DNA from 3 places in the Labrenzia sp. R5_0 genome. Region 3 is predicted to be linked to each of the others. Evidence: predicted binding sites of a transcription regulator. Region 3 holds the regulator's gene; each other region holds the start of a gene.
What was found. The regulator LexA, encoded in region 3, represses DNA repair genes until DNA is damaged. The targets are predictions, from matches to a motif close to TGTTCNNNNTGTGTTCNG.
Positions count from the first base shown of each region.

Region 1 (3,046 bases), on a different contig from region 3:
TTCGGCAGGCCGAATTCCTTGTTGACGAGGTTCCAGGCCAGTTCGATCGCCTGGTCCTTGAAATAGTCACCAAAGGAGAAGTTGCCCAGCATCTCGAAGAAGGTGTGGTGGCGTGCGGTGTAACCGACGTTGTCCAGGTCGTTGTGCTTGCCGCCGGCGCGAACGCATTTCTGCGCCGTGACCGCACGGGAATAGTCGCGCTTTTCCAGACCGGTGAACACGTTCTTGAACTGGTTCATGCCCGCGTTCGCAAACATCAGGGTCGGATCGTTACGCGGCACCAGCGGCCCGGACTCGACCACTTCGTGGCCGTTTGTCTTGAAATAGTCCAGAAAGGCAGAGCGGATTTCATTTACGCCGGTCATTCGGATCTCGCATCGGTCACAGCCCCGCATATGAGGGCCTGTTGAAAATCTTGAAGGCGCTGGATCTGGGTCGCCGATCCGCGCCGGAACAGCCTTTTAACTTTCACCTCCAACCCTGTCCAGCGGTTGCACGGGTCCGACCTAACGGAAAGCTGCCGGGAAACAGGCGATTTCCGGAATGAAGGCTGCCCTCATGCGCAGGACAACCGCTCCAACGGGATCTGACCTCTTCCAATTTCGCTCCGTTGCGGGTCCCGAAAAGCAAAAGGCCCCCTTCCGGAGTGCGGAAGGAGGCCCTTGGAAGACCGGACAAACGTCCGGAGCTCTTGCAGACGGAGACCGGAAGCTGAGGATCAGTCCTCTGCTTCGTCTTCCGCTCCGCCGTCCGGATCGATGATCGCATCGGCGATCAGGCCGGCGTTCTGGCGGATCGCCAGTTCGATTTCATCGGCAATTTCCGGATTGTCCTTCAGAAACTGCTTTGCGTTTTCCCGGCCCTGGCCAAGACGCTGGCTATTGTAGGAGAACCAGGCACCCGACTTTTCAACGATGTTGCCCTTGACGCCAAGGTCGATGAGTTCGCCGGTCTTGGACACGCCTTCACCATAGACGATGTCGAATTCCACCTGACGGAAAGGAGGCGCAAGCTTGTTCTTGACGACTTTCACGCGGGTCTGGTTGCCGACGACTTCGTCCCGGTCCTTGATCGCACCGATACGGCGGATATCCAGACGGACGGACGCGTAGAATTTCAGCGCGTTGCCACCTGTCGTGGTTTCCGGAGAGCCGAACATCACGCCGATCTTCATGCGGATCTGGTTGATGAAGATCACCATGCACTTCGACTTGGAAATCGACGCGGTCAGCTTGCGAAGAGCCTGGCTCATCAGACGGGCCTGCATGCCCGGCAGACTGTCGCCCATCTCGCCTTCGAGTTCGGCCTTCGGCGTCAGCGCGGCGACCGAGTCGATGACCAGAACATCAATGGCGCCGGAGCGCACCAGTGTGTCGGCAATTTCAAGTGCCTGTTCACCAGCGTCCGGCTGGGAGATCAGCAGATTGTCGATATCGACGCCAAGCTTGCGTGCATAGATCGGATCCAGCGCGTGCTCCGCATCGACAAAGGCGCAGATACCACCGGTCTTCTGGGCTTCGGCAACCGCATGCAGGGCAAGCGTGGTTTTACCTGAAGACTCAGGCCCGTAGATCTCGACGATACGGCCGCGCGGCAGACCGCCGATCCCGAGCGCGATATCAAGTCCGAGTGACCCGGTCGAGACGGCTTGCACCTCAACCACCTGGCCCTGCCCCATCTTCATGATGGAACCTTTGCCGAAGGCGCGTTCGATTTGGCTGAGCGCTGCGTCCAGCGCTTTTGTCTTATCCATCTGGCTGCTTTCTACGAGACGAAGTGTACTTTGCGACATGGCTTACGCTCCTTATTCCACGATGGACGCGCCGTTTCAATGAGAGCCTTTGTACACATTTTGTTCTCATTTGACAAGCCGGCAAAACCGATTGGTATTAAAATGAAAATGGCTGTTTGTTTCCAATATGTTCTCACTTATCGATTTTAGAACTTACCTTGCGTAATCTATTGATCGGAACATCCCGTGATTCCGCGATCGTGCAGAATCACCGGCGCTTGCCTGCCGCCAGTTGCCGCCCCGGCCTTAATCTGCTAGCCCGCCTCTTCAACGGTTGCCAGTACCGGCGCATCGAACGCTTCTGTTTTGATCCCGGCTTTTCATGAGACAGTCCAGAACGTGACTTCAGCCATCTCCTCCCCCGTCATCGCAATCGGTGCGATCCATTACGATACGATCGCCCATGCCAGCGAGCCGATCCGCCCCGAGACCTCGACCCCATCGAGGCTGAACGCAAAGCCTGGCGGCGTTGCCACGAACATTGCACGTGCGCTGGTTCGGCTCGGGGTTGGAACACGCCTTGTGGGAGCGGTTGGAGAAGACGGCGCTGCAGACATGCTTTCCCGCCAGCTCAGCCAGGAAGGGCTCGAGCTGCATGTGAAGGCCCGGAAAGGTTTCGCAACGGGCCAGTACCTCGCACTGCATAATCCGGCAGGTGATCTTGCAGCCGCCTGCGTTGACGACCGTGTTCTGTCCGAAGCCCCCGAGGATCTCTTCGACGGTATCGTTGCGGATCTTGCAGCAAACGCGACGGACGATACGATCTGGTTTCTGGATGCCAACCTGCCCGCTGCAATGCTGGTCCGGCTGACGGGTCGTGCCTTGCCCGGGCGTCTTGTTGCCAATGCCGTTTCGGATGCCAAGGCAGTCCGGCTGCGTGGGGTTCTCGGCAAACTGGATTGCCTGATGTTGAACCGCGGCGAAGCGGTCACGCTTACCGGGCTTTCCCGCGGCACGTCTTCCGAAGACCTGGCGGCGGCCTTGTCGCAGACCGGTCTCAAGAGTTTTGTCCTGACCAGTGCAGCATCTGATGTGCTGGTGCTCGAAAGCGAGAAACTTCACCGGTTCGCACCGCTTCAAACAGATATCGTCGATGTCACCGGAGCAGGCGATGCATTAAGCGCCGGAACGGTCGCGGCGCTCGCCAGAGGCTATGGCCTGACGCAAGCAGTCCCTTTTGGCCTTGCAGCTGCGGCCCTGACCTTGCGCAGCACTGGCGCTCTCGCGGAAGAGCTCTCCTGGGATGCTCTCGCC
Region 1 is NZ_JAGHRK010000002.1:321,623-324,668, forward strand. Features, by position in the region: gene alaS (alanine--tRNA ligase) at 1-365, opposite strand, end outside; gene recA (recombinase RecA) at 719-1,792, opposite strand; gene J7447_RS10335 (PfkB family carbohydrate kinase) at 2,132-3,046, shown strand, end outside.
Region 1: the regulator LexA is predicted to act here: its motif matches at 1,910-1,927, upstream of recA (recombinase RecA).

Region 2 (3,046 bases), on a different contig from region 3:
GGACAGAGCTCAATGACATCGACGGCATCGGCCATATCGTTGCCGAGGCGCTGGCGGAGTTCTTTGCCGAGCAACACAATCTCGACCAGCTCGACGCGCTTCTGGTCGAGGTGTCACCCAAGGACGCTGAAAAGATCAACGCCTCTGGCTCACCTGTCGCAGGCAAGACAGTGGTTTTCACCGGCTCGCTGGAACGTATGACCCGCGACGAAGCCAAGGCCATGGCCGAACGCTTTGGTGCCAAGACAGCCGGTTCCGTGTCGAAAAAGACCGACCTGGTGGTGGCCGGACCTGGAGCTGGTTCAAAGCTGAAAAAGGCGCAGGAACTGGAGATCGAAGTCATCTCCGAGGATGACTGGTTCGATCTGGTGGGGGCCTGAGCGGATATTCCCTTCGTGTTTTGTCATCCGGGTTTTTTTGACGAAAGGCCCGAGGCAGAGGCATTTTGTTCCACCGGTGCCTGCGTTTACTGGATCCCCGCCTGCGCGGGGATGACAAAATGGGGAGGTGGGCTCTGTTTTCATTTCACATTACCCCGCCATCCATTGTCATCCCGGTTTGACGCGCAGCGGCAAGACCGGGATCCAGTAACTCCTGTGCTCGCTGTAACCGCAAACCTCCGGGTTTCCCGAAACCGGTATCGGCTGCGTCATATCAGCAGGACTAACGTTTATCCGGGAAGAATTTCAACGAAGGCTCCACGTTGCACCTCGATCAGCAATATTATGTCTACATTCTTGCAAGCGGACTGGGCGGCACGCTCTATGCCGGGGTGACGAATGACCTGTTGGGCAGGGTTTCGCAGCACCGTGAAGGCCTCGGAAGCCAGTTTACCGCGAAATATGGCGTGCATCGCTTGGTGTATTACGAAGTTCACGAGGAAATCGAGTGGGCGATCAAGCGGGAAAAACAGCTCAAACGCTGGAAGCGTGCCTGGAAGATCCATTTGATCGACGAACGGAATCCAAACTGGGACGACCTGTTTGCTAAACTGGTTTGACACTTTTGCGTCGCTTCGATCGTTTTCTGGGCATTGCCAGTTCTCCCGCCGCTTGGTCAAGCAACAGGCTCCCTAGTTTACTGGATCCCCGCCTGCGCGGGGATGACAAGAGGGAGGCTTCAGGGCATGGCTTTGCTTCTTGTCATCCCGGTTTGACGCGCAGCGGCAAGACCGGGATCCAGTAACCCCTGTGCTCGCTGGAACCGCAAACCTCTGGGGTTCCTGAAATCTGTCGCGGCTTTGTCAAAGGAGGCGGCCTCACGCAGTTGCCGGTTCAAATAAGAAAAGCCCGCTTCTTGTCCCCACCAAATCGGTCATTCCTGCCTCGCCAGCGCCGGTATGTTGCTATATTGTTCTCAAAACAAGCGCTTGAAACCGGACCAGTAAACCATGACCGACCCGGACGGGTACGACGATTCCTTTGACGATCCATTCCAGCCTATCGGCACGCGGGCGGAGTCCGCGCCTGCTCCCGCGCGGCCGCAAGGTGGGATCGCGGCCAGGGCGATGGCGGCACGGCGGGCACCGGACTATCTGACGGGGCTGAACCCGGAGCAGCGGCTGGCGGTGGAAACGACCGAAGGGCCGGTTCTGGTGCTGGCTGGTGCCGGTACGGGCAAGACCCGCGTGCTGACAACACGCATCGCCCATATTCTGGCAACCGGCTTGGCGCGGCCGTCCGAAATTCTGGCTGTCACGTTCACCAACAAGGCATCGCGCGAGATGAAGGAACGCATTGCCGGTTTTGTCGGCGGCAATGTGGAAGGCATGGCGTGGCTCGGCACGTTCCACTCCATCTGTGTGAAGATCCTGCGCAAGCATGCCGAACTTGTCGGCTTGAAATCGTCCTTCTCGATCCTCGATACCGACGACCAGATCCGCCTTATCAAGCAGATCATCCAGGCCGAAGGGCTGGACGACAAGCGCTGGACGGCCAAGGCCTTTGCCGGGATGCTGGATGGTTGGAAAAACCGGGCTCTTGGGCCAAAGGATATCCCGGAAGGCGAGGCGCGGGCGTTTGCCAACGGCAAGGGCCGAAAGCTTTACGAGGAATATCAGGAGCGCCTGTCGATCCTGAACGCGGCCGATTTCGGTGACCTGCTTTTGCATGTCATCACGCTGTTCAAGACCCAGCCGGATGTCCTCAAGGAATATCAGCGCCGCTTCCGCTATATGCTGGTGGACGAATATCAGGACACCAACATCGCGCAGTACCTGTGGCTGCGGCTGCTGGCCCAGGGCAACCCGAATGTCTGCTGTGTCGGTGATGATGACCAGTCGATCTACGGCTGGCGCGGCGCGGAAGTCGATAACATCCTGCGCTTCGAACATGACTTCAAGGGCGCCACCGTCATTCGCCTGGAGCGCAATTACCGCTCAACCAGCCATATCCTGGCTGCCGCATCCCACCTGATTGCCTTTAACGAAGGCCGTCTCGGCAAGACGCTGTTCACGGATTTCGAGGAACCCGACCACGACCTGGTGTCGGTGGCCTCCGTCTGGGACAGCGAAGAAGAAGCGCGCACCATCGGCGACGAGATCGAGACGCTTCAGTCGCGAGGTCATTCGCTCAATGAAATGGCGGTTCTGGTGCGGGCATCGTTCCAGATGCGCGAGTTCGAAGACCGGTTTGTCACGCTGGGACTTAATTACAGGGTCATCGGCGGTCCGCGCTTTTATGAGCGCATGGAAATCCGCGATGCCATGGCGTATTTCCGCTGTGTCGCGCAGCCCGCGGACGATCTGGCGTTTGAGCGTATTGTCAACACGCCGAAGCGCGGTCTTGGCGATGCGACGCTGAAACTGGTCCATGGCGTTGCCCGGGCAGAGCGTATTCCACTGATGCAGGCGGCAAGCCAGCTTATCGATACCGAAGAACTCAAGCCAAAGCCACGCAACGCGCTGAAGTCCGTGCTCGACAACTTCGAGCGCTGGCGGCGCCAGCTCGACCAGCTGAAACACACCGAACTGGCGGAAATCATCCTCGATGAGAGCGGCTACACCGAGATGTGGCGGCAGGACCGCTCGGCGGAAGCGCCCGGACGG
Region 2 is NZ_JAGHRK010000002.1:636,669-639,714, reverse strand. Features, by position in the region: gene ligA (NAD-dependent DNA ligase LigA) at 1-380, shown strand, start outside; gene J7447_RS11820 (GIY-YIG nuclease family protein) at 704-1,000, shown strand; gene J7447_RS11815 (UvrD-helicase domain-containing protein) at 1,391-3,046, shown strand, end outside.
Region 2: the regulator LexA is predicted to act here: its motif matches at 1,341-1,358, upstream of J7447_RS11815 (UvrD-helicase domain-containing protein).

Region 3 (3,046 bases):
TTCTGGTGGCTCCAACGTCTACCCGAAGGAAGTCGAGGAAGTGCTGCTTACACATCCGGATATTTCCGAGGTCGCAATTCTCGGCATTCCGGACAGGCAATGGGGCGAAGTCGGCCTAGCCGTTTGTGTGGCTGCCCCGGACAAGTCACCTGACCCTCAGGAACTCAGCGACTATCTGAATGGCAAGATCGCCCGCTACAAGATGCCTGCACGTTATCTCTTCATTCCCGCAATGCCGACAAGTGCCTATGGCAAGATCACCAAGAAACTGGTGCGGGAGCATTTGACCGAGAAAGGCCTGTTGTGAGACGGCCCGCCCCCAGATCTCTGTCCGACATTCGTCATCCCGGCCCTTGTGCCATCAATCGGCTCCCCCATGCCAGATGTCTGGCGAAACCATTGGAAATCTCCCTGGCAGAGCAAACTCCCTTGCTGGAGACGCTGGGCCGCTTCGCCACGCACCAAGGACTGAGCTCCGCCGTTCTCGATCTTTCCGGGCTGATGCTCGAAGCGTTCGACTTTGTGATGCCTGCCTGTGCAATCGATGACCGACATGCAGCCTGGTACAGCGACACGCACTCCTCGAAAGGCGCAACGCTTGAGTCCGCAGTTGCCATTCTCGGGATACGAGATGGTGAATGGTTCGCTCATGTACACGCTTATTGGCATGAGGAAGAAGTCGAGCACCTTGGCCACTTACTGCCGCATACGCTGAAGGTTGCGCATCAGGGGGCCATCAAAGGGTACGGCCTGCAAGGCGCAGCGTTCGTGGCATCGCTGGATCCGGAAACCGAATTCACGCTGTTTCGTGTGCAACAGGATGACGAACAGTCACGGACAACCGACTACAATGCGCTTATCACCACACTCGCTCCGTTTGCCGACCTGACGGACAGCATCCAAGAACTCGCAAAAGAGCTGAAAGCACCCTCCTACGAAGTCTATGGACTGGGCAGTCTGGCCGGAGCAGCGTTCCGCGACGCCCAGCCGATGACAGGTCTGATCTCCGAGATACTCCTGACTGAAAACGCTGGCGCGAAACCGGAGCAAGAGCTTTGCGTCCCAATCCGCGCCGTTGATCTCGAAGGTGGACTGCATCGGGGCATTCTCACCGCTGGTGGCGCGCCGACTTTGATCACCTGTGAACTGCTGATCCTGACCGGATCGAAGGACGACCTGAATCCAATATCGGAGACGGATTGAATACGGCAACTTGTTCGAAGCCAAGAACAGTAAGAGAACATTTACCCTTGCAGAACACAATGAGAACAGGTACCATGTTCTTGATTTGTACCAGATGTTTTCTCGGTCAGGGGACGCCTACATGCTGACGCGCAAGCAGTACGAACTGCTCATGTTCATTCACGAAAGACTGAAAGAAACCGGTGTGCCGCCGTCTTTCGACGAAATGAAGGACGCGCTCGACCTGCGCTCCAAGTCCGGCATTCACCGCCTGATCACCGCGCTTGAAGAACGTGGCTTCATCCGGCGCCTGCCGAACCGGGCCAGAGCCATGGAAGTTGTTCGTCTTCCGGACTCCATCGCACCCGGCCTGGGCGCTCCACGGCCAAGAGGCAGCTTCTCACCTGAAGTCATTGAAGGCTCACTCGGCAAACCGGAGCCGGAAAAAGCTGCACCAGTGCCGGTGTCCAGTGTTACGGAAATCCCCGTCATGGGCCGCATCGCCGCCGGCGTGCCCATCGAGGCAATTCAAACACACAGCCACTCCATCACAGTGCCGCAGGACCTGCTTGGTCGCGGGGAACACTACGCGCTGGAGGTTCGTGGTGATTCCATGATTGAGGCCGGCATTCTGGACGGTGATACCGTTCTTATCCGCCGGACCGACAGTGCCGACAGTGGCGACATCGTTGTTGCACTCGTGGACGATGAAGAAGCCACCTTGAAACGGCTGCGCAAGAAAGGCGCTTCCATCGCTCTTGAAGCAGCCAACCCGGCATATGAAACCAGGATCTTCGGTCCCGGCCGCGTTCGTGTTCAGGGCCGCCTCGTTGCCCTGTTTCGTCAGTATTGACCAGTCACTCCTCTGCGCGCGCTTCGGCCACCGAGGCGCGCTCGGCTAGACGCAGGCTGTCTCTCGTTACCGTACCCTGATGATGCCAGGGGCGCGGTGGGTCCGGGATGGCAAACTTCAGTTTCCCGATTTTCAGATTTTCGTTTGGCGGATGGCCCGGTGCACTGGCACCGCTCGTAGCATTTGCGGCCTCGCTGAAATCACCGGGCGATAGCCAGATGGAGACGGCGCCACGTTCGGTGCGCGTACCGTGATCCAGAACGAGGGCTGCACCGCAGCTCTCCGGAGCGACAAGATCGGTCACGACCAAATCGGCATATCGGCAATCCAGCTGAAACGCTTCAAATGTCTTTGGCTGCGCGATTGCAAGAAACGATTGCCTGCCATCCAACCGTTCTGCGTCCTCAGAATTGACGTACGCCCTGATGACACAACCGTCGTCATCGCAATTTCTTTGAGGCGATTTTATCTTGCGCGACAAGATCGCATCATTCCTCACTCCTTCCGACTGCAGCCAGAGATCACTTGCAAACGATCTCCCCCTAGCTGCGTAACGCAAAGTTCCCGTTTCATCGCGGGCAGCTATTCGAGAGCCGCTTGCAGCAATCTGGATATCCGGAGGCCGGCTGGTGAGAACAATCAATATTCCTGCGACGAGAGGCACTCCTGCGAGCACACGCTTTCTGCCAGGCACCAACAATCCGGCAAATAATGCTGATAGCAACAGCAATGCAGCAGCCCCGTCGAGCCTTCCGGAAGTTCCGCTGCCGGCATCAAGGGCCGCAGTAAAGGAGGCAACCTTCAACAGAAGTGAAACTCCGAAAGACATGACAGCCAGAGGGAGAACTGCAAGGCCGAAGGGCATCAGAACGAATGCAAGTACTCCCATCGGCATCACAACAAGTGAAAACACCGGCATTCCCAGCAAGTTGCCGACTAAGCCATAGGGCGCGATGCGGCTGAAGTGATGAGCTCCTATAATGCCGGTCGCCAGCCCTGCGACCAATGCGG
Region 3 is NZ_JAGHRK010000007.1:126,790-129,835, reverse strand. Features, by position in the region: gene J7447_RS27195 (acyl-CoA synthetase) at 1-307, shown strand, start outside; gene J7447_RS27190 (hypothetical protein) at 400-1,203, shown strand; gene lexA (transcriptional repressor LexA) at 1,325-2,035, shown strand; gene J7447_RS27180 (ComEC/Rec2 family competence protein) at 2,040-3,046, opposite strand, start outside.